2 regions of the Arthrobacter rhamnosi genome follow, and region 2 is predicted to be linked to the other one. Evidence: predicted binding sites of a transcription regulator. Region 2 holds the regulator's gene; the other holds the start of a gene.
What was found. The regulator LexA, encoded in region 2, represses DNA repair genes until DNA is damaged. The targets are predictions, from matches to a motif close to TCGAACANNTGTTCGA.

Region 1 (11,668 bases), on a different contig from region 2:
CCCGGCGGAGGGGGTGCGGTCGACGGCGTCGATCGAAGACGTGTCCCCCGCGACCGGCGTCCCCGGAAGGGCGTCGTCGCGGGTGTCGTCGACGCGGGTGTCATCCACGCGCTCCTGCTCGACGACCTTGGACAGGGCCTGGGTGTGCACGGTGGCGAAGTTGCCGGGCGACAGTTCGAGGACCGCCTTGTTGTTCTCCTGGTCGATCGACACGATCGTGCCGAAGAGCCCGAACTGCGTCATGACCTCCGTGCCCGGTTCCATGCTCGTCCGCATCTCCTTCACCTGCTTCTGCGCCTTCCGCTGGCGCCGGAACATGGTGAAAATCAGGAAGGCCAGCGCCAGCGGCAGGAGGAGGGAGAAGATGTCGAAGGGAGGAGCATCTCCGGAGGCGGTCTGGGCAACTACATGTGCGAACACTGGGAATTTCCGTTCCTGGGACTGGGAGTGGGCGGCAGGACTGTGCCCCGGCACACATTCGAAGACACCAGTGTAAAGGGGAAAGCTGGGCGATCCCCCGTCAGGAGTCCGGCCGTGCCCAGCTGTCAAGGGCCGATTCGCTGCCGAGCAGGTCCTCGGGCGCCACCGAGAACAGGTCCTCCGGCATGGCTGCGGCGACGTTCTGGGGCATCTCGAGGCCCAGGTGTCTCCACGCGGCCGCCGTAGCGATCCTCCCGCGCGGCGTCCGCCCGAGCATGCCCTCCCGCACCAGGTAGGGCTCGGCGACGGTCTCGACCGTCTCGGGCTCCTCCCCCACGGCGATCGCCAGCGTCGAGAGACCCACGGGACCCCCGTTGAACTTGGTGATGAGGGCGGTGAGGACGGAGCGGTCCAGCCGGTCGAGTCCCCGCGCATCCACTTCGTACATGTCGAGCGCCGCGCTTGCGGACCGCGCATCGATCAGGTCGATGCCGTGCACGAGCGCCCAGTCCCGGACCCGCCGCAGCAGGCGGTTGGCGATACGGGGGGTGCCCCTCGAGCGGCCGGCGATCTCGGCGAAGGCCGCCGAATTCACCTTCATGTCCATGAGCATCGCCGACCGCCGGAGCACGAGCTCGAGTTCCTCGGTCGAGTAGAACTCGAGGTGGCCGGTGAAGCCGAAGCGGTCCCGGAGCGGGCCGGGCAGCAGTCCCGCGCGCGTGGTGGCGCCCACGAGTGTGAAGGGCGGCAGTTCCAGCGGGATGGCCGTGGCACCGGGCCCCTTGCCGACGATGATGTCCACCCGGAAATCCTCCATCGCCATGTAGAGCATCTCCTCGGCCGGCCGCGACATGCGGTGGATCTCGTCGAGGAAGAGCACCTCACCGTCGGTCAGGGACGAGAGGATCGCGGCGAGGTCGCCGGCGTGCTGGATCGCGGGACCGGAGGAGATGCGCAGCGGTGCGTTCATCTCCGCGGCGATGATCATGGCGAGCGTCGTCTTACCGAGGCCGGGAGGTCCCGACAGGAGGACGTGGTCGGCGCTGCGTCCGCGCAGTCGCGAGGCTTCGAGGACGAGCGACAGCTGCCGACGCACGCGCTTCTGCCCCACGAAGTCGTCGAGGTTCTTCGGCCGCAGTGCGGCCTCGATGGCCCGGTCCTCGGGATCGGCGGCCGGCGCGACGAGCGGCGCGTCCTGGGGATGCGGGTCCGTCATGACCCGACCTTCGCCCGCGCAGAGCTTCGCGCGCCGTCCTGCCCGAGGCGGCGCAGCGTGAGCTTCAGGATCTGGCCCACATCACCCGTCGCGGCGACCTCGGGCGCGTCGGCGACGGCTGCGTCGATGGCCGCCCCGGCATCCCTCTCGGACCAGCCGAGGCCCATCATGGCGGTGAGCACCTGGCCCTGCCAGGTCTGCTTCGGTACGCCCGGTGCCGACTCGAGGGGAACCAGCTTCCCGGCGAGTTCGAGCACGATGCGGCGTGCACCCTTGGGTCCGATGCCGGGCACCTTGCTGAAGGCCTTGTCGTCGCCGGAGGAGGCGGCGACCCGGATGGCGTCCGGCGCGTGGACCGCCAGCACGGCAAGGGCGAGACGGGGTCCGACACCGCTGACGGCCAGGAGGGTCTCGAAGACCTCACGCTGGTCCGCGTCCTCGAAACCGAAGAGCGTCATCGAGTCCTCGCGGACGATCATCGCGGTGGCGATGGTGGACTGCTCGCCCACGCGCAGCCCGGCGAGGGTCTGCGGCGTGGCCTGCACCTGCATGCCGAAGCCGTTGACGTCGATGACGGCGGAGTGCAGGCCCACGTGGGTCACTGTTCCGCGCAGGGAACTGATCATGAAGAGCTCCAAGGCACTTGCGGGACGGGGACGGCGGGCCGGGGCCCGCGTCGAACATACGTTCTAATGGATAACGGTACCGGCGTCCCGGCCAGGACGCGAGGAGCCACACCGGGAAGGGCGCTAGCGTCGTCGCGCCCGCGCCTCCGCCTCGGCCCAGATGCGCTGTGCGGGAGTCACGCTGCCTCCGGCTGCAGCAGCGCCCTGAAGCCCTACTCCCCTGCGCCAGGCATGGGTGATCGCGAGCGCCAGGGCATCGGCGGCGTCGGCGGGCCGAGGCGCGGTCTCGAGCCGGAGGATCTTCGTCACCATCTTCGTGACCGCCACCTTGTCCGCCTGGCCGTTGCCCGTGACGGCGGCCTTCACCTCGGTGGGTGTGTGGAGGGCCACCGGGATGCCGCGCCGGGCCGCGGCGACGATGACGACGCCGGACGCCTGCGCGGTCCCCATCACGGTACTGATGTTGGTTCCGCTGAACACGCGCTCGACGGCGAGGGCCTGCGGTTCGTGCAGGTCCAGCCACAGGTCGACGGCGTCCGAGATGACCAGGAGCCGCTCGTCGAGGCTCCTGCCGGCCTCCGTGCCGATCACGCCCACCGCGACGAGCGTCGAGCGCCGGTTCGGCTCGATGTCGACGACCGCGAGTCCGCAGCGTGTCAGGCCGGGGTCCACGCCCATGACCCGGTAGGTCACGGCGCTACCCTCCCTGCGCTGCCGAGCGGTGCGATGTCAGTCGTCGTTCTCGAGCTCGGCCAGCACGTCGTCCGAGAGGTTGGCGTTGGAGTAGACGTTCTGGACGTCGTCGAGCTCCTCCAGCGCGTCCACCAGCTTGAGGAACTTCCGGCCGCCGTCGGCGTCCAGGTCCACCTGCATGGACGGCACGAACTCGATCTCGTCGGTCTCGTACTCGATCCCGGCCTCCTCGAGCGCGCCGACGACGGCGCGGACGTCCTGCGGCTCCGAGATGATCTCGAAGCTGTCGTCGGACTCCTTGACCTCGTCCGCGCCCGCGTCGAGCACGGCCATGAGCAGCTCGTCCTCGGTGAGGCCGTTCTTGGCCAGGGTGACGACGCCCTTGCGGGCGAACAGGTACGACACCGACCCGGGATCGGCGATGCTTCCGCCGTTGCGCGTGATGCCGACGCGCACCTCGGACGCGGCACGGTTCTTGTTGTCCGTCAGGCACTCGATCAGCAGGGCCGAACCCTGGGGGCCTCGTGCCTCGTACATGATCGTCTGGTAGTCGACGGCCTCGCCGAGCAGGCCCGCCCCGCGCTTCACGGCGCGGTTGATGTTGTCGATGGGGACGGAGGTCTTCTTCGCCTTCGAGACGGCCAGTTCCAGCCCGGGGTTACCGGCGATGTCGGCACCTCCGGCGCGCGCTGCGACCTCGATGTTCTTGATCAGCTTCGCGAAGGACTTCGCCCGCTTGGCGTCGATCGCGGCCTTCTTGTGCTTGGTTGTTGCCCACTTAGAGTGCCCCGACATGCTTACGCTTCTCCTCTGATCATCCGAATAAACAATTCGTGGACCCGCCGCTCACCCGTCACTTCCGGGTGGAAACTCGTGGCCAGCAGGTTCCCTGAACGCACTGCCACAATTCTAGCGACCGGCGCCAAGTCGGCCTCCGCTCCGTGCTCTCCAGCCGCTTCTCCAGCCACCGGAGGGCCCGCCTGCGGTGTCTCCACGGCAGGCACCTGTGCCAGCACCTGCACGCCGTCGCCCACCTTCTCCACCCATGGCGCACGGATGAAGACGGCCCGCACAGGGTCCTCGCCCGCGACGCTGCCGGTGGCGGCAAGTCCCCGGAAGTCCAGGTCCGCCTCGAAGGACTCACGCTGGCGTCCGAAGGCGTTGCGCCGCACCACCATGTCGAGGCCGCCGAGCGTCTGCTGCGGATTGCCGAGCCTGTCCGTGGACGGATCCGCGATGACGTCGGAGAGCAGGATCATGCCGGCGCAGGAGCCGTACACCGGCAGCCCGCCCGCGATGAGTTCGCGCAGCGGCTCTGCCAGGCCGAAGGTACGGGTCAGCTTGTCGATCGTGGTCGACTCGCCGCCGGGGATGATCAAGCCGTCGATCGCCGCGAGTTCCGATGGGCGGCGGACGGGAACGGCCCGCCCGCCGAGGGACTCGACGGTGGCGACGTGTTCGCGTACGTCGCCCTGCACGGCGAGCACGCCGACGACGACGTCACGGCGCTGCGATGTCGACGCACCGGCGGCTCCAGGGGCTCTGGTAGCCCCGCCGGCCTCACCGTCGGAGGAGGAGGCGGCACCGGACGCGGACGTGGGTAGAGGGGCCGAGAAGGACGGGGAAGTCATCCCTCAATTCTAGGTCGCCCTGCCCGGGTTCCCGGCGCCGTGCGGGCGGGCGTGAGCAGCGCCTCCCGTCCGCGTCCCGGAAAGACCGGCGTGCCTGCGATAATTTGTAGGCATGAATCCCCTTCCAGTCCTCGTCGGCAAGGCCGTGCGCATCGCCTCCCGCCTGCGCGGCGGCGGCTCCGCGTTCCCCGGTCTGGTGGTCGAGCGCCTCGACCCCGGCTTCATGGGACGCGCGCTCTCGAACCTCCCCTACGGCGTCGTCGTCGTGAGCGGGACGAACGGCAAGACGACGACCACCAAGATGGTCGTGGAACTGCTCGAGGGTCAGGGCCTGAGCGTCTTCACGAACCGCACGGGCAGTAATTTCACGCGCGGCGTCGCCGCTGCACTGCTGGGCGAGGTCGACTGGCGCGGACGCCTGAAGGCCGACGTCGCCGTGCTCGAACTCGACGAGGCGCACGCCGTGCACTTCGTGAAGCTCGTGCCACCGCGGTACTCGCTCCTCCTGAACGTCCTGCGCGACCAGCTCGACCGGTTCGGCGAGATCGATGCCACGACCCGCCTGCTCGAGCGGATCGCGCTGGCCACCACGGGCACGGTGGTCCTCAACCGCGAGGACCCCCGCGTCGCGGGCCTGGCGTCGTCCGTCACGGCGGCCGACGTCGTCTACTTCGGCCTCGATGCGTCCCTCCGCAGCACGTTCCCGAACGACGACGAACTGCGCGGCGCCGCGGGCACCGCTCCTGCCTCCGCCCTGCCGGCCGACGTCGTCCTGCGATCGGTCGACGGCAACTCGGCGGAGTTCGAGGTGGAGGGCACGACCACGCGCACCGATCTCCGCCTGCGCGGCGTCTACAACATCTTCAACGCGGCGGCGGCCCTGGCGGCCGCCCGCGCCGTCCTCGGCGGGACCGCGGACAACGGCAGGCTGTTCTCCTCGCTGGCCGCTGTGGAACCGGCGTTCGGCCGCGGCGAGAGCCTCGTCGTCGACGGCCAGGCCCTCGAACTGGTCCTCGTGAAGAATCCGAGCGGATTCCGGCTGGGCCTGAAGTCCTTCGACCCTGCGGGCTGCGCGACGATGATCGCCATCAACGACAACTATGCGGACGGACGCGACATGTCCTGGCTGTGGGACGTCGACTTCGATTCCCTCGGCCTCGGCGGTGTGGACGTGGTCAGCGGCGTCCGCGCCTACGACATGGCACTGAGGCTGAAGTACGACGACGTCCGCGTGGGCGCCGTCGAACCCGACATCGCCGAGGCGCTCCGGCAGTTCATCCGCGGATCCGACGGACGGCCCAAGCGGATCTTCTGCACCTACACTGCCATGCTCGCGGTGCGCCGCGAGCTCTCCAAGATCACGAAGGTCGAGGTGGTTTCCTGATGAGCGACGCCCCATCCGCCGGAGCCCTGACGAAGGCACCCGCCGACCCGTCCAAGGGGTCCCTGCGCATCCTGCAGCTGTATCCGCGGGAGATGAACATCTACGGCGACTACGGGAACGTCCTGGTCCTCAAGCAGCGCCTCGCGTGGCGCGGTTACGGCGCCGAGATCCTCGAGCACAACGCGGGGGACGCATTCCCGGACGACGTCGACCTGATCGTCGGCGGCGGCGGCCAGGACAGCGGGCAGGTGGTGATCCAGGACGACCTCCAGGCCATCGCCCCCACCCTGCGTAGGCTCGCCGAGGACGGCACCCCCATGCTCCTCATCTGCGGGCTCTACCAGCTCTTCGGCAACTTCTTCCGTACCCAGGACGGCACGGTCATCCCCGGCATCGGGGTCCTCGACCTGGAGACGCGGGGTGGCGCCGAGAGGCTGATCGGGAACGTCGTCGCCCGGAGCGACGAGTTCGGTGACATCCACGGCTACGAGAACCACAGCGGCCAGACCTTCCTCGGCGACGGGCTCAGGCCCCTCGCGACCGTCCTCAAGGGCGCGGGGAACAACGCGGAGGAGCACCACGAGGGCGCCCGCTACAGGAACATCGTGGGGAGCTACCTCCACGGCTCCCTGCTGCCCAAGAACCCTGCCATCGCCGATTTCCTGCTGCGCACCGCGGCGGAACGGAAGTTCGGCGCGTTCGAGGACGACGGCGTGGACGACTCCCTCGCGTACCTGGCCCGGGAGCACGCGGCCGCAAGGCCTCGGTAGGCGGGACACCGCGTTGCGCGTCGCCTGCTCCATGGTGTGCGGCAACGGTCTGTGTCATCGTGGACCATGTCCGTTCGACGCCTGCGCCCTGAGGGACTCGTCCGCAGTCCGGCTTTCAGCCACGTCGCGATCGTGCCGGCCGGCGCGACCACGATCTACGTGGGCGGCCAGAACTCCGTCGCCGCTGACGGCTCACTCCAGGGTGAAGGGGACGTTGCGGTCCAGGCCGTGCACGCGCTGGAGAACGTGACAACCGCGCTCGCCGCCGCTGGTGCGACCCTCGGCGACGTCGTGCAGTGGACGGTGCTGTTCGTCGACGGAGCCGACCTTGCGGCCGGGTACAGAGCGATCGCGTCGGACCTCGCATCGGATGAACCGGCACTCGTGACAGCAGCCCTGGTCGCCGGGCTGGGCGTTCCGGGCGCCCTCGTCGAAATCAGTGCCGTCGCCGCCGTCATGCCCTGACGGGGCCCGCCCTCTCGCTGCCGGATCAACTGCCAATTCAACTGCCGGATCGCCTGCCGGATCGCCTGCCGGATCGCCTGCTGCACGCCCGCAGATAGCTTCCGGACCGGCCCGGATCAACTGCCGGATTGCCTGCTGCACGCCGGCAGATAGCCTCCGGACCGCCCCGGGTCGTCGCCAGATCGCCTGCTGCACGCCCCGGGTCACCCGGTGCCCGTGTCCTGCCGGCCCTCCTTGATGGGCGGAAGTGCCGTCAGCGGCCGTCCATGGGCGCCGATTCCTGCAGCACGATGCCGTTGCCGTCCGGGTCGTCGAACTGCACGAAGCGCCCCCAGGGCGCCTCCTGCAGGGCGGAGACCGCCACACCCGCAGCCGCCAGGCGCGAGGAATCGCCGTCCAGGTCGTCGGTCTCGAGGACGAGCCCCTTCAGCGATCCTGCCGGCATCGAGGGGAACCAGGTGACCAGGGTCAGCGCCGTCTGCGATCCGGCGGGGGCCACCATCACCCACCGCATCTCGGGCCCCATGAGCGTGTCGGACAGCACGACGAATCCCAGCGACCGCACATAGAAATCGCGCGCCCGATCCTGGTCCGAGACGGGGACGGAGACCACTTTGACCGCTGTGAGTGCCATCCGGCAAGGCTTCCGGTGGAGCCGGACGCTGTCAAGGATCCGCGCCCTCGCGGAGCCGTCGTGGCACCGTCGTCGGACGCGCCCGGCCGCCCGAACCCGACGGGGTAGTGCATCAAGGGAGGACATCGTGCAAAAGTTGGTTCCCATGAGCAACCCTTTCCTCGAGCCCAGCACCCTGGACTACCAGCTGCCACCCTTCTCCGCCATCCGGGACGAGCACTACCTGCCGGCTTTCGATGCCGGTTTCGCCGAGCACCTGGCCGAGATCGACCGGATCACGGACTCCGACGAGGCCCCCACGTTCGAGAACACGCTCGTCGCGCTCGAACGTGCCGGCAGGACCCTCGACAGGGTCTCGCGTGTGTTCTTCAGCAACTCCTCCAGCCACGCGACGAAGGCGATCCAGGAACTCGAGCAGCAGGTCGCCCCGCGCATCGCCGAGCACGAGGACAACATCAAGCTCAACCGCGCGCTGTTCGAGCGCCTCCGGAAGTTGCCGGTCGACGGGCTCGACGAGGAGTCCGCGCGCCTGGTCGAGGAGTACGTCCGCAGCTTCGTGCGGGCAGGAGCCGAGCTCGACGACGCCGCCCAGGCCACGCTCCGCGGACTCAACTCCCAGCTGTCGGCGCTCAGCACCGAGTTCTCGCAAAAGCTGCTGAAGGACACGAACGATTCGGCGCTCCTGCTCGACTCCGCCGACGAGCTCGACGGCCTGTCCGCCGATGCCATCTCCGCCGCCGCGTCGGCAGCCGCGGAGGCCGGCCACGACGGCAAGTACCTCCTGACGCTCATCCTGCCGACCGCGCAGCCGGCCCTGGAGTCGCTCACCAGGCGCGATGTCCGGCGCCGGCTCCACGAGGCGTCCGTCCAGCGCGGCGCGCGCGGCAACGACGCCGGCACCCTCGCCATCGCCACGCGCATGGCCACCCTCCGCGCGGAGCGCGCCGCCCTCCTCGGTTTCGACACGCACGCCGCGGCCGCCACGGACAACCAGACGGCGCCGTCGCTGGAGGCGATCCTGGACCGGATGCGGGAGCTCGCTGCTCCGGCCGTGCGCAATGCGCGGGCCGAAGCCGCCGAGCTGGAGGCCGAGGCAGGCCACCCGATCGAACCCTGGGACTGGGCCTACTACGCGGGGAAGGTCCGGAAGGCGAGGTTCGACGTCGACCTGGACGCGCTGCGCCCCTACTTCGAGCTCGAACGCGTGATCAACGACGGCGTGTTCTACGCCGCCAACCGGCTGTACGGGCTGACCTTCACCGAGCGTCCGGACCTGGTGGGCTACCACCCCGACGTGCGCGTGTGGGAGGTCTTCAACGAGGACGGCTCGGGACTCGGCCTGTTCCTCGGCGACTACTACACCCGCGACACGAAGAGCGGCGGAGCGTGGATGAACTCCTTCGTGGACCAGTCGCGTCTCGACGGGACGCGCGCCGTCGTCATCAACAACCTCAATATCTCGAGGCCCGGAGCCGGCGAGCCGACGCTGCTCTCGTACGACGAGGTGGTGACCGCGTTCCACGAGTTCGGGCATGCCCTGCACGGGCTCTTCTCCGATGTCACGTATCCGCTATTCGCGGGGACGTCCGTCCCCCGAGACTTCGTCGAGTACCCGTCGCAGGTCAACGAGATGTGGATCCTCTGGCCGGAGATCGTCGCCAACTACGCACGGCACCACGAGACCGGCGAGGCTCTCCCCCAGGACGTGATCGACCGCATCCACGCGGCAGGAACGTGGGGCGAGGGCTTCGAGACCACCGCCTACCTCGGGGCGACGCTGCTGGACCTAGCCTGGCACTCGATCCCCTCCGGCACCGTTGTCGAGGACCCCCTCGCCTTCGAGGCCGCGGCGCTCGCCGACGCCGGGGTCGATTTCGCCCCCGTGCCTCCGAGGTACCGCACGTCCTACTTCAAGCACATCTTCGCCGGCGGGTACGCGGCCTCCTACTACGCGTACATCTGGAGCGAGATGCTTGATGCGGACACCGTCGAATGGTTCAAGTCCTCCGGCGGCCTGACGCGCGGGAACGGCGACCACTTCCGTCGTGAACTACTGTCGAGGGGCAACAGCATCGACCCGCTGCAGGCTTTCCGCACGTTCCGCGGACGGGACGCGGACCTGCATCCCCTGCTCGTCCGCCGCGGCCTGGCATGAGCGGCGTCGCGGGTGGCGCACCCGCATGGTGACCATCGCCCAGAGCCAGCGGCTGCACGCGGCCTGGTTCACCGCGCTGGCCTCGGCGACGGGCGGGAAGACCTTCTCGACGCACGGCACCACGTGGATCTGGCTGCCCGCGCGACGCGAGCTGATGATGATGTTCCCCGACGCCGTCCGCGCGCAGGCCGTGAAACCCGCGCTGGCCGAGGGCGTGCGGCTGCGCGCCTCGACCGTCCGCGTCTGGCTGAACGGCGCAGTCGACGCCGCAGAGCTCGGCCCCCTCGGGTTCAGCCCGAGCTGGCAGCCCTGGTGGATGGCGGCGCCCGTCGCGGCCGTGGTGCGGTCGGCCGACGACGCCGCCGTCCTCACCACCGAGGTGTCCGACTACTCGGGGCCACTGGAGCAGGAACTGCGCGTCGCCCGCTCCCAGCCGACGCAGGCCTGGCATGCGGTGACGAGGGACGAGCGGGGAGGCGCCGTCACGGGTGCCGCGTACTCCTTCTACCCTCACGGGGTGGCCGGCCTCCGGCAGCTCGGCGGGATCCACCACCTCGAGGTCCTCCCCGACCACCAGCGGCGCGGGCTGGGCACGGCACTGCTGAGCGCGACGGCGCGTGCGGCGGGCGACGCGGGGGTCGTGGACCTCTGCGTCCATGCCACGCCCGAGGGGTACCCGTTCTTCGCCCGCCGCGGGTTCACGCTGCTGGGGCGCGGCAGGACCTACTCCCTGCAGCTCTGATCGGGCCACGTCGGGGACGGTGCGACCGGGCACCAGGATCGGATCCCTTGACCCTGCCCCTGGGGCCGGGCGGAAGGTCGGAACGTGGCACCACCGCCACGCAGGCATCCAGGAGGTAGCAGTGCCGCGAATGAGCAGTGGAACCTTCAGTCGCAGGACGCGCCTGAGCAGTAAGGCCCTGCGCCTGTATGCCGAGAGCGGGTTGCTTTCGCCCGCGCACGTCGACGCGCGGAACGGCTACAGGTACTACGCCGACGAACAGGTCGCCGATGCGCGCCTGATCATCCTGCTCCGCGGACTCGACATGCCCCTCGACACGGTTGCCCGTGTCCTGGCGGCGGACGACGGCGAACGCGCGGACCTCGTCGCCGCGTACTGGGCCGGCGTCGAAGCGACCGTGCTCGCACAGCGGCACCTCGCGTCCTACGTGATGTCGCAACTCGCCCAGGGGAAGGATCAGCTCATGAATGTGAAGACGCGGGCCTGCGATGCCAGGACCTATGTGACGGAGAAGCGACGGGTGAGTCCGGATGAGATCCCGGACTTCATCCAGTCGTCGTGCGCCCGACTCATGCCGGTGGCCGAGCGGCTCGGCGGGTGGGCAGGACCCCTGACGACCATCTACCGGAGCCCCGTCAACGACGAGACGGACGGGGTCGTGGAGAACGGGATCCCGGTCCGGGAGGACGTCACGCCGGACGACGTCGGCCGAACCGCCGAGCTCCTCGTCGAGCCCGCCGGCGAGGAGGCCTTCACCCGCATCACCCAGGCGCAGGTGCGGTATCCGCAGATCCTGCAGGCCTACGACGCGGTGTACGCGTGGTTGGCGCGCGAGGGGCTGACGCCGTCGCTCCCCCCGCGGGAGATCTACTTCGCCCCGTTCGACGCCGCGCACCCCGAGGCGGAGGTGTGCGACGTCGCCGTCCCCTTCA
Region 2 (11,668 bases):
CTCCATCCTGCTCCGCCAGTTGGCTCTCGGTGCACGGAGCCGGCACCAGCTCGCCCGGAAGCTCGCCGACCGGGAGATCCCGGCAGCCGTGGCCGCAGCACTCCTGGACCGGTTCGAGGAAGTCCAGTTGATCGACGACGCCGAGTTCGCCCGGATGTGGGTACGGACCCGCACCGCGGCCAAGGCGCTCTCCCGGTCCTCGCTGCGGCGAGAGCTCGCGGACAAGGGCATCGATCCCGACCTTGCGGAAGACGCGCTGCTCCAGGTCTCCGACGAGGACGAGCATGCCCAGGCGCGCGACGTCGTCCGCCGCAAGCTGCGCGGAAGCGCCGACCTCGCGGACCGTGCCGCGCGGGACAAGGAGGTGCGGAGGCTCGTCGGGGTCCTCGCACGCAAGGGGTACAGTCCGGGGACCGCCTTCTCCATCGTGAAGGATGTCCTCGCGGAGGCCGAGGCGCAGGACTGAGCGGCCTTCCGGCGATTGTGGGCCCCCACCGTCCCAGCCGTACGCTTGAGGGCGTGAGCATGACACTTCCCGTTCCCCTCGATGAGACCCCCAGCAGCGCCCCGGAGGCGCAGGACGAAGCGCAGGACGCCGGCGACCGGCGCACCTACGAGGTGCGGACCTTCGGCTGCCAGATGAACGTGCACGACTCCGAACGCATCTCCGGGCTGCTCGAGGGCGCCGGCCTCAGCAGGGTCGAGGACGGACAGGCGGACGTCGTCGTCTTCAACACCTGCGCCGTGCGTGAGAACGCCGACAACAAGCTCTACGGCAACCTCGGCATCCTGAAGGCCGTGAAGGAGGCGCGGCCGGGCATGCAGATCGCCGTCGGCGGCTGCCTGGCGCAGAAGGACCGCGAGACCATCCTGAAGAAGGCTCCCTGGGTGGACGCGGTGTTCGGAACGCACAACATCGGCGCACTTCCCGCCCTGCTGCAGCGCGCCCGGCACAACCAGGACGCGCAGCTCGAGATCCTCGAGTCGCTCGACGTCTTCCCGTCGACGCTGCCCACCAAGCGGGAATCCGTCTACGCGGGGTGGGTGTCCATCTCGGTCGGCTGCAACAACACCTGCACCTTCTGCATCGTGCCGTCGCTGCGGGGCAAGGAGCGCGACCGCAGGCCCGGGGAGATCCTCGCCGAGATCGAGGCGCTCGTGGCCGACGGCGCGGTGGAAGTCACGCTGCTGGGACAGAACGTCAATTCCTACGGCGTCGAGTTCGGCGACCGCGGCGCGTTCGCGAAGCTGCTGCGCGCGTGCGGGTCGATCGAGGGGCTCGAGCGCGTCCGCTTCACGAGCCCGCACCCCGCCGCCTTCACCGACGACGTCATCGACGCCATGGCCGAGACGCCCAACGTCATGCCGCAGCTCCACATGCCCCTGCAGTCGGGCTCCGACCCCGTCCTGAAGGCCATGCGCCGCTCCTACCGGTCGAGCCGCTTCCTCGGGATCCTCGACCGCGTCCGGGAGCGGATGCCGCACGCCGCCATCTCCACCGACATCATCGTCGGCTTCCCCGGCGAGACGGAGGAGGACTTCCAGGCCACCCTCGACGTCGTCGAGCAGTCCCGCTTCGCCACCGCCTTCACCTTCCAGTACTCGAAGAGGCCCGGCACACCCGCGGCCGAGCTGCCCGACCAGCTGCCCAAAGCCATCGTGCAGGAACGCTTCGAACGCCTCACCGCCCTCCAGGACCGCATCGCCCGGGAGGAGAACGCACGCCAGGTGGGCACGCTCGTCGAGGTGCTCGTCACCGACCAGCAGGGCCGCAAGGGAGGCGAGACGCACCGCCTGACGGGCCGCGCCCGCGACCAGCGCCTGGTGCACTTCTCGGTCCCGGCGGGCGCCGACGTGCCACGCCCGGGTGACTTCGTCACCCTGCCCGTCACGGAGGCGGCGTCGTTCCACCTGCTGTCCGACCCGACCACCGAGCAGTACTCCCTGCGCCGCTCACGCGCCGGCGACGCCTGGGACAGGAGCCAGGCCGACTCCTGCGCTGCCACGGCGCCGGCCGGTGGGGCCCCCCGCGCCGTGTCCCTCGGCATGCCGTCCCTGCCGGTGCGGGGGAGCGGCCGTTGACCCTTCCGGTCGTCGCGGTCGTCGGTCCCACCGGGTCGGGCAAGTCCGACCTCGGCGTCGCCCTGGCGCAGCGGCTCGGGGGAGAGGTGATCAACGCCGACGCCCTGCAGTTCTACCGCGGCATGGACATCGGCACGGCGAAGCTTCCCGAGCATGACCGCGGGGGCATCGAGCACCACCTGCTGGACGTGCTCGACGTCACCGAGGAGGCCAGCGTGGCCGCCTACCAGGAGAACGCCCGCAGGATCATCGACGAGATCCGCAGCCGCGGGCGCGTTCCCGTGCTCGTCGGCGGATCCGGGCTGTACGTCCGGGCAGCCCTGGACCGGCTGGAGTTCCCGCCCACCGACCCCGCGGTGCGTGCGCAGCTCGAGGTGGACATCGCCCGGGTGGGAAGCGAGGCCTTCCGCGAGCGGCTGCGCGCCGTGGACAGCGTGTCCGCGGAACGGATCGACGACGACCGCCGGCTCATCCGGGCCCTCGAGGTGTTCGAGGTCAGCGGACGGCCCTTCAGCGCCTTCATGCCGAGGCGCGAGTACCACCAGCCGACGGTGCAGATCGGTCTCGGCGTCGACCGCGAGGTGCTGCGGGAGAGACTCGCCGACCGCGTGCACGCCATGGTCCGCGCCGGCCTCGGACAGGAGGTGGAGCGCCTCGCCGCAGCCGGGCTCCGGGACGGTCGGACGGCGTCGCGCGCCCTCGGCTACGCGCAGTTCCTCCGGGTGCTGGATGGCTCCCTCACGGAAGCGGAGGCCATCGAGGACACGATCGCCGCCACCCGCCGGTTCGCACGACGCCAGCTGACCTGGTTCCGCGGCGACCCCCGTGTCGCCTGGACCGACTGGCAGGACCCCGGCCTCGTCGAGCGGGCGGTCGGGATCGTCGAACGGCGCCGGGACCTATCCTAGGACGGTGACCGATTCCCTCGCCGAAGCACCGTCCTCCGCAGCCCCGCGCCCTTCCGACGCCGCGGGCCTGTCCTTCACCAAGGGCCACGGCACCGGCAACGACTTCCTCCTGACCCTCGACCCCGAGGGCGCCGCTCCCACCGACGCCTCGTTCGTCGCCGCCCTGTGCGACCGGAACCGGGGCCTCGGTGCCGACGGGTATATCCGCGCCGTCCGGTCCGCTGCGCTTCCCGAAGGCCGTGCCCTGCTGCAGACCGACCCTGCTGCAGAATGGTTCATGGACTACCGCAACGGGGACGGCTCCGTCTCGGAGATGTGCGGCAACGGCGTGAGGGTCTTCGCCCACTTCCTCCTCGCCAAGGGCGTCGCCGCACTGCCCGAGGGCGGCGCTCTCGCGATCGGGACCCGCGCAGGGGTCAAGCGCGTCACCCGTTCCGGGGACGGGTACGCCGTGGACATGGGACCCTGGGAATTCATCTTCCCGGATGCCGCCGTGGCGCGCGGCACGGATTCCCTCGTGGGCATCGGAGGGCTCGACGTCGACCGGCCCGCCCTGTCCATCAGCATGGGCAACCCGCACACCGTGGTGGCGCTGGCCGAGCACGCCGAACTGGAACGGACCGAGCTGTACAGGGCACCCGCGGTCCGGCCCGTTCCGCCGGCCGGCACGAACGTCGAACTGGTGGTTCCGGCCGATCCGCTGGTGGGGGACGACGGCGTCGGGCGCCTCCGGATGCGCGTGCACGAACGCGGCGTCGGCGAGACCCAGTCCTGCGGAACCGGAGCGTGTGCCGCAGCCGCGGCGACGAGGTACTGGGCAGGAGAGGGCGCCCCCGCACAGTGGCTGGTGAGCGTGCCCGGTGGAGTCGTCGGTGTGACGTTCTTCGACGGTCCCGAGGGGCGAGAGCACGTCCAGCTCAGCGGGCCGGCCGTCCTCGTGGCCGACGTCGTGCTGCTGCCGACCGGCTGACGCCCCGGCCGTCCCGGTCCAGGCGCCCGCCTCGGGTCGGGCGGTGTTCCTCGAGTCGGGCCGGGCGGTGCACCTCGGGTCAGGCGGGGCGGTGCACCTCGAGGATGCGGAACGACTTGGAGGTCTCCGCGCGACGCACGCTGAACCCTTCGGGCAGTTCCTCCCCGAGCCATCGCTGCAGGGAGTCCGCGCCGAGGTTCTTCTGCACCACGAGCCAGGCCCGTCCTCCGGGAGCGAGGCGCGGCAGCCAGCGGAGCAGCAGGCCGTGCAGTTCCTGCTTGCCGATCCGGATGGGCGGGTTGGACCAGATCGTGTCGAACTCGAGCGCGGGGTCGACGTCGTCGGGTGCGCCCGCGATCACGTTGCGGAGCCCGAGGCGCTCGGCGTTCTCGGCGGTGAGGGCGATGCACCGCTCGTTCACGTCGACCGCATGGACCTCCGCCTCCGGGGCCTTCAGCGCCATCGTGAGGGCGATCGGTCCCCAGCCGCAGCCGATGTCAAGCATCCGGTGTCCCTCGGGGTCCGGGACCGAGCCGAGGAGAATGGCAGTCCCCTTGTCGACGCCATCGGGACTGAAGAGCCCCGACGACGTCACGAGGTCCCGGCGGGTGCCGGCAAGGATTACGGACAGGGGCCTGCGGGTATCCGGGCCGGCCGGCTGGGCGCTGAAATAGTGCTGTGACTCCATGACGAAAAGCCTAGTGCCACGCCGGAACCCGTCGCTGCGGGGAGGTTTCGCGCTGGGAGAAGTGGCTGGAACGCGTCAGGCGGGCGGCCGTAGAATCGGACTACATCCATTGAGGGAGACTATGACCACGAATAACGGACACTCCACCGGGTCCGACATGGGCCGGGAGGAGATCCAGGCCGTCATCGACCGGATCCTCGCCAGCGACGAAGCTGCAGCGGCGAAGACCAGGGCGAAGGACGGAACAGCGAAACCGGAGGAGACGACGGCGCCCGCCGAGAAGACGTGGCGATCGCATGCCCTCGCACTGTCGGGCGACGAGGACGCTTCCGACGCCGACGGTGACCAGCAGGACCTGGCCGAGCGGAACGCACGTCGCCGCGTGGCGGGACTGTCCACCGAACTCGAGGACGTCACGGAGGTCGAGTACCGGCAGCTGCGGCTGGAGCGGGTCGTCCTCGCGGGACTGTGGAGCGAAGGCACCGCGCAGGACGCGGAGAACTCGCTGCAGGAGCTGGCCGCACTCGCCGAGACCGCAGGATCCGAGGTGCTCGACGGTATCGTGCAGCGACGCCTGAAGCCGGACCCCGCCACGTTCCTCGGCTCGGGCAAGGCCCAGGAGCTGAAGGAGATCGTGCACGCGACCGGAGCGGACACGGTGATCGTGGACAGCGAGCTGTCGCCGTCGCAGCGCCGCGGCCTGGAGGACATCGTCAAGGTCAAGGTCATCGACCGCACGGCACTGATCCTGGACATCTTCGCGCAGCACGCCAAGAGCCGGGAAGGCAAGGCGCAGGTGGAGCTCGCGCAGCTCGAGTACCTTCTGCCGCGTCTTCGTGGCTGGGGCGAGTCGATGTCCCGCCAGGCGGGTGGCCAGGTCGGTAGCGCAAGCGCCGGCATGGGCTCCCGTGGCCCCGGCGAGACGAAGATCGAACTCGATCGTCGGAAGATCCGGACCCGCATGGCGAAGCTGCGTCGCGAGATCGCAGGGATGAAGCCCGCACGCGAGACCAAGCGGTCCAACCGCCGTCGGAACCAGGTGCCCTCCGTGGCGATCGCCGGCTACACGAACGCCGGCAAGTCGTCACTGCTGAACCGGCTGACGGACGCGGGCGTCCTCGTCGAGAACGCGCTCTTCGCGACACTGGATCCGACCATCCGCAGGGCCGAGACCCCGGACGGGATCGGCTACACGCTGGCCGACACCGTCGGGTTCGTTCGGTCGCTCCCGACGCAGCTGGTCGAGGCCTTCCGCTCGACCCTCGAGGAAGTGGCGGACGCCGACCTGATCCTCCACGTCGTCGACGCCTCGCACCCGGATCCGGAGGGGCAGATCGCCGCAGTGCGCGCCGTCCTGACCGAGGTGGATGCGCGCAAGGTGCCCGAGATCATCGTGCTGAACAAGGCCGACGCGGCCGATCCGTTCGTCATCGAGCGGCTCCGGCAGCGCGAGCCGCGGTCCGTGGTCGTGTCCGCCCGCACGGGTGCAGGACTGACGGAGCTCCAGCAGCTCATCAGCACGAACATCCCGCGCCCGGCCGTGAAGCTGGACCTTCTGGTGCCCTACGAGCGGGGCGAGGTCGTGAGCCGCCTCCACGAGGAGGACGTCGAGATCCTCAGTACGGAACACCTCGACGAGGGCACCCGCCTCGGAGTGATGGTGCGGGAAGGCCTGGCCGCCGAGCTGGAGCAGTTCGTCCGGCATGAGTGACAGCGCGCCGTCCGGTGCTGCCGTCGCAGCGCCGGACGCGCCGCGACACTCATCCGAGGCACAGCAGGCCCTCGACCTGCTCGATGCCGCCGTCGGGTCCATGGGCGGGGAGATGCGCGCCGGCCAGCACGAGATGGTGCGGCAGGTGAGCGAGGCCATCCGGACGGGAGACCATCTGCTCGTCCAGGCCGGCACCGGTACCGGCAAGTCGCTCGCGTACCTCGTGCCGCTGATCGCCCATGCGATGGACAGCGATCGCCCCTCGGTCGTCTCGACCGCGACGCTCGCCCTGCAGGCGCAGATCGTCGGCCGGGACCTCCCGAGGCTCCTCGACGCCGTGCGGCCGGCGCTCGAACGTCCGGTCGACGTCGCGCTGCTCAAGGGCCGCTCCAACTACGTGTGCCTGCACAAGACGGGCGGAGGCTTCCCCGAGGAGGACGCCCCCGGTGCGCTCTTCAGCCTCGGCGAGGACGCGGCTCCGCATCCCTCGCCCGCAGGCGGAGGCGGCGCGCCCGCGTCGGCGCTCGGCAGGGAGGTGGTCCGGCTCCGCGAGTGGGCGGAGGAGACGACGACGGGGGACCGCGACGACCTGGTGCCCGGTGTCAGCGACCGCGCGTGGCGGCAGGTCTCCGTCTCCAGCATGGAGTGCCTTGGCGCCGCGCGCTGCCCGGTGGCGCAGGAGTGCTTCAGCGAGAAGGCACGCGCGGCCGCAGCCGACGCCGACATCATCATCACGAACCATGCGATGCTCGCCATCAGCGCCTTCGAGGGGCTCGCGGTCCTGCCCGAATACGACGTCGTGGTCATCGACGAGGCGCACGAGCTCCACGACCGGGTGACCGGGGCCGTCTCCGGACAGCTCTCGGCCTCCATGGTCACGGCGGCCGCAACCGCGCTCCGCCGCCATGCATCCATCGGCACCGCATCCCTCGATACCGCTGCCGACGCCTTCGAGGCCGCGTCCGAGCTCGTCCCGTCCGGGCTGCTGCCCGGCGCCCTGCCGGAGGACCTCGAGCAGGCCCTGGCGCAGGTGCGGGACGCGGCACGCGCCGCACTATCCGACACGAAGACCGACGGCAAATCCGAGGCCGACGCCGACGGCGGCCGGCAGGTCGCCCGCTCCCGGACGACACTGGTCTTCGAGCTCGCGGAGCGGATCCTCGCCGCCGCCGATCTCAACGAGGTCGTGTGGGCCTCGCGCCCGAGCACGTTCACGCCCGGCTCCGGGTACGCACAGCCGGACGACAGCGCGCCCGCGACGCTGAACGTCGCTCCGCTCTCCGTCGCGGGCAGGCTGCGCGAGGGACTGTTCGAGGACCACACGGTGATCCTCACGTCGGCGACCCTCGCGATCGGCTCCGAGTTCGGGCCCGTCGCGGGATCCCTGGGGCTGAGCGGGCCCGGCGCCCCCGCCTGGACCGGTGTCGACGTCGGCAGCCCGTTCGACTATCCGCGCCAGGGTGTCCTCTACGTGGCGAAGGATCTCCCCAAACCCGAACGAGGCACCTCGGACGCGCAACTGGAGGAACTCCTGGCGCTCCTCACGGCGTCGCGCGGGGGAGCGCTCGGTCTGTTCTCCTCCAAACGGGCCGCCGAGGAAGCGGCGGAGGCCCTGCGGCCCAAGGTCGACTTCGGGATCCTGTGCCAGGGTGAGTCCTCGCTCAACGCCCTCGTGACGCAGTTCGCCGACGAACCGGACACCTGCCTGTTCGGGACGATGTCCCTGTGGCAGGGCGTCGACGTGCCGGGCTCGTCATGCCGCCTGGTGGTCATCGACCGCATCCCGTTCCCGCGCCCGGACGATCCGCTCATGACGGCCCGGACAAGGGCCGTGGCGCGCAATGGAGGCAACGGCTTCATGAGTGTGTCCGCCACGCATGCGGCGGTGCGGCTCGCGCAGGGCGCGGGACGCCTGATCCGCGCGACGGGCGACCGCGGCGTCGTCGCCGTTCTTGACAGCCGTCTCGCCACCGCGCGCTACGGCGGCTTCCTCAGGGCGGCACTGCCGCCCTTCTGGGCGACGACGGACAGGGCGACAGTCACTGGCATCCTCGAGCGGCTCTCGGCCCGCTGAGCCGCGGCAGGGCCGCGCGCGTGCGGCCCGGGCGGCCCTGCCGGCCAGATGTTCCTGCCCGATGGTCCCGGCAGGGCCCCCGGCAGGGCACCCATCAGGCTTCCCTGCCGGCGGACCCCGGCCCAGTACAGCTAGAGGGCGCGCATCACCGAGACGACCTTGCCCATGATGCTGGCGTGGTCGCCGAGGATCGGCTCGTAGCGGGTGTTCTGCGGCAGGAGCCAGGTGTGGCCGTCGCGCTGGCGGAAGGTCTTCACGGTCGCCTCGTCGTCGAGCAGTGCCGCGACGATGTCACCGTTCTGGGCACTCTGCTGGCGCCGGACGACCACCCAGTCGCCGTCACAGATGGCGGCATCCACCATGGAGTCCCCGGAGACCCTGAGCATGAAGAGGTCACCGTGCCCGACGAGCTGTCGCGGCAGGGGCATGACGTCCTCGACGACCTGGTCCGCGAGGATCGGCCCACCCGCGGCGATGCGCCCGACCAGCGGCACGAGGGCGGTGTCCACGGCGATCTGGTGTCCTGCCCTGCGGTCGGCGGACGAGCCGTCCTCGCTCGGAGCCGCTTCGGAGGCGAGCGTCAGCGGCAGCAGCACTTCCATGGCCCGCGGGCGCTTCGGGTCGCGCCGCAGGTACCCGAGGCGCTCGAGCTGCGACAGCTGATGGGTCACGCTCGAGAGGCTCGCCAGGCCGACAGTATCCCCGATCTCCCGCATTGACGGCGGGTAGCCCTTGTCGGCGATCGACCGCTGGATGGTCTCGAGGATCGTCAGCTGGCGCGCGGTGAGCCCCTTGGACGCCGAGCGGCCGCGCGGGCGTCCACGGCCCGCCGAGATCGGCACGGCGTCGGTCGGAACGTCGGCGGTGTTCGATTCCTGCCGGGCTGCCGGTGTTGATTCCGCCACTGTTGTGCCTTTCGCCTGGGACTGCAGATCCCATGTCGTCCGCCTGCCGATCACTGGGAGGTTTTCTGTCAGAGGCGGGTGGTTGTCTGAGATACACCACCGGCTTGCCTGCCCTGAGCGGCAGCTTCCGCCGGTGATGTCCTGTCCTGTTCACGCTAGGACAGACAGGCGCAGTTATCAAACATATGTTCGAGCGAGTCTCGACAACGCTCGTCCGTGAGTGCTAGAAATAGGCAACGTGGAATTAGAACGCGTGTTCGAATCGAACGGATTGTTCGAGGAGGACATTCGAAGGGAAAGAGGTAAGGCAATGGCTGAAGCACCGGCACTGCACGGCAGCACCGCGCTGTGGGCACTGGCGCCCGTTCGTTCGGAGGCCCGCCTCCGGCTCGTCCATGCCGCGCCTCGCTCCACCCCCGCACCGTCCCTCCGGTCGGCGTCCGGTTTCGTGCGGCTTCCGCACGTACAGCCGGATGCGTCCCGCACCTCCACGCAGCGGAGTGCGGCGCATGCGCTGACCCTGACGCGCCGCGGACGCCTGCTGCTGGTCGGCCTGCCGATCGCGCTGGGCGTCGCCGCCCTGATCCTCCTGGGCGCCTTCCTGACCTCGCAGGCCAAGGCCGGGGAGTCGGCTCCCGCATCGTCGTCGACGGTTGAGGTGAGTGTCACGGCGGGGGAGACGCTGTGGGACCTCGCCATCCGGTACGCGCCGGAGCGCGACCCGCGGGACGTGGTGGCGGAGATCGTGGAACTCAACGACCTGCACACCTCCCTCGTCCGGGCGGGGCAGAGTATCGCGGTGCCCGCCGGCGCATAGTCGGGGCGGAGTGGGCGCCCGGTGCGGCGACGCGGCATTAGCTGAGACCGGAAGCATCCCTTAAACTCGAAGGGTGCCATCCTCCGTCGACGCCCTCGCGAACCTTCCCCTGCGTGATGACCTCGTCGGGTTGCACCCGTACGGCGCCCCGCAGCTGGACGTACCCATCCTGCTGAACGTCAACGAGAACACCCACGGCGTCCCCGCCGACGTCCACGCCGCCATCGTCGCGGCGGTGGCGGAGGCTACGCAGGGCCTCAACCGCTACCCGGACCGGGAGTTCAGCGAGCTCCGGAAGAACCTCGCCGACTACCTGGGGCACGGGCTGACGCCCGACCAGCTGTGGGCGGCCAACGGCTCCAACGAAGTGCTCCAACAGGTCCTCCAGGCCTTCGGCGGACCGGGACGCACCGCGCTGGGCTTTCCTCCCACCTATTCCATGTACCCGCTGCTTGCCAGCGGCACGGGTACCCGGTACGTGACCGCCGAGCGCGGCTCCGCGTACACCATGACGGCAGAGGCGACGGCGCAGGCCGTGCGGAACTCGGCCGCGAACATCGTCTTCCTGTGCTCGCCGAACAACCCGACCGGCACGGCCCTCGGGCTGGACGTCATCGAAGCCGCCTACGAGGCCGGGGAGGATGCGCGGGCCGTCATCATCGTGGACGAGGCCTACGGGGAGTTCGCGCACCAGGGGACGCCGAGCGCCCTCACGCTGCTCCGCGGGCGTCCCCGGCTCCTCGTGTCCCGCACGATGAGCAAGGCCTTCGCCCTGGCCGGGGCGAGGCTCGGCTACCTCGCAGCAGCCCCGGAGGTCACCGACGCCCTCCGGCTGGTGCGCCTCCCGTACCACCTCTCCGCCATCACGCAGGCGGCGGCCAACGCGGCCCTCACCCACGCGGACACGCTGCTGTCCAACGTCGAGGCGATCAAGGTGCAGCGGGACCGCATCGTGCGGGAGCTCGGCGAGCTGGGGCTCTCCCCGGCTCCGTCGGACGCCAACTTCGTCTTCTTCTCCGGCCTCGAGGACCCCCACCGGGTGTGGGAGGGCCTGCTCGAGGCGGGCGTGCTGATCCGCGACGTCGGCATCCCCGGGTCCCTGCGGGTCACCGCGGGAACAGAGCAGGAGACCACGGTGTTCCTCACTGCGTTGAGGACGCTGCTGTAGCACGTCCCCTCTCCCTGCAGGGGTCCCCGCACCGGCGCCGGGTGCTGTTCTCCTAGACTTGGAGTGCAGGGACCACCCGCGACCCCGCGTCGCCCAGCCCGTCGATCAGCGTCCGGCAAGCCCGGAAGCGCACAGAAGGAATGCAATGACAGTTGATGCCGCCCGCGGCCGCACGGCCCGCATCGAGCGCGTCACGAGCGAGTCCAGTGTCCTCGTGGAACTCGACCTCGACGGCACCGGTGCCTCGTCGATCGACACCACCGTGCCCTTCTACGACCACATGCTCACGGCGCTGTCGAAGCACTCGCTGATCGACCTGACGATCCGGTCCTCCGGAGACACGCA

Region 1: the regulator LexA is predicted to act here: its motif matches at 2,313-2,328, upstream of ruvA (Holliday junction branch migration protein RuvA).

What each region holds. Positions count from the first base shown of each region.
Region 1 is NZ_JBTNDT010000003.1:247,384-259,051, forward strand. It holds gene yajC (preprotein translocase subunit YajC) at 1-420, opposite strand, end outside; gene ruvB (Holliday junction branch migration DNA helicase RuvB) at 521-1,636, opposite strand; gene ruvA (Holliday junction branch migration protein RuvA) at 1,633-2,262, opposite strand; gene ruvC (crossover junction endodeoxyribonuclease RuvC) at 2,386-2,955, opposite strand; gene ACX80I_RS07825 (YebC/PmpR family DNA-binding transcriptional regulator) at 2,992-3,750, opposite strand; gene pdxT (pyridoxal 5'-phosphate synthase glutaminase subunit PdxT) at 3,753-4,586, opposite strand; gene ACX80I_RS07835 (Mur ligase family protein) at 4,699-5,970, shown strand; gene ACX80I_RS07840 (type 1 glutamine amidotransferase) at 5,970-6,740, shown strand; gene ACX80I_RS07845 (RidA family protein) at 6,807-7,205, shown strand; gene ACX80I_RS07850 (VOC family protein) at 7,459-7,839, opposite strand; gene ACX80I_RS07855 (M3 family metallopeptidase) at 7,985-9,994, shown strand; gene ACX80I_RS07860 (GNAT family N-acetyltransferase) at 10,020-10,736, shown strand; gene ACX80I_RS07865 (MerR family transcriptional regulator) at 10,867-11,668, shown strand, end outside.
Region 2 is NZ_JBTNDT010000011.1:20,263-31,930, forward strand. It holds gene ACX80I_RS16480 (regulatory protein RecX) at 8-466, shown strand; gene miaB (tRNA (N6-isopentenyl adenosine(37)-C2)-methylthiotransferase MiaB) at 526-2,082, shown strand; gene miaA (tRNA (adenosine(37)-N6)-dimethylallyltransferase MiaA) at 2,079-2,990, shown strand; gene dapF (diaminopimelate epimerase) at 2,995-3,960, shown strand; gene ACX80I_RS16500 (class I SAM-dependent methyltransferase) at 4,040-4,648, opposite strand; gene hflX (GTPase HflX) at 4,770-6,359, shown strand; gene ACX80I_RS16510 (ATP-dependent DNA helicase) at 6,352-8,433, shown strand; gene lexA (transcriptional repressor LexA) at 8,565-9,275, opposite strand; gene ACX80I_RS16520 (LysM peptidoglycan-binding domain-containing protein) at 9,649-10,155, shown strand; gene ACX80I_RS16525 (histidinol-phosphate transaminase) at 10,229-11,323, shown strand; gene hisB (imidazoleglycerol-phosphate dehydratase HisB) at 11,469-11,668, shown strand, end outside.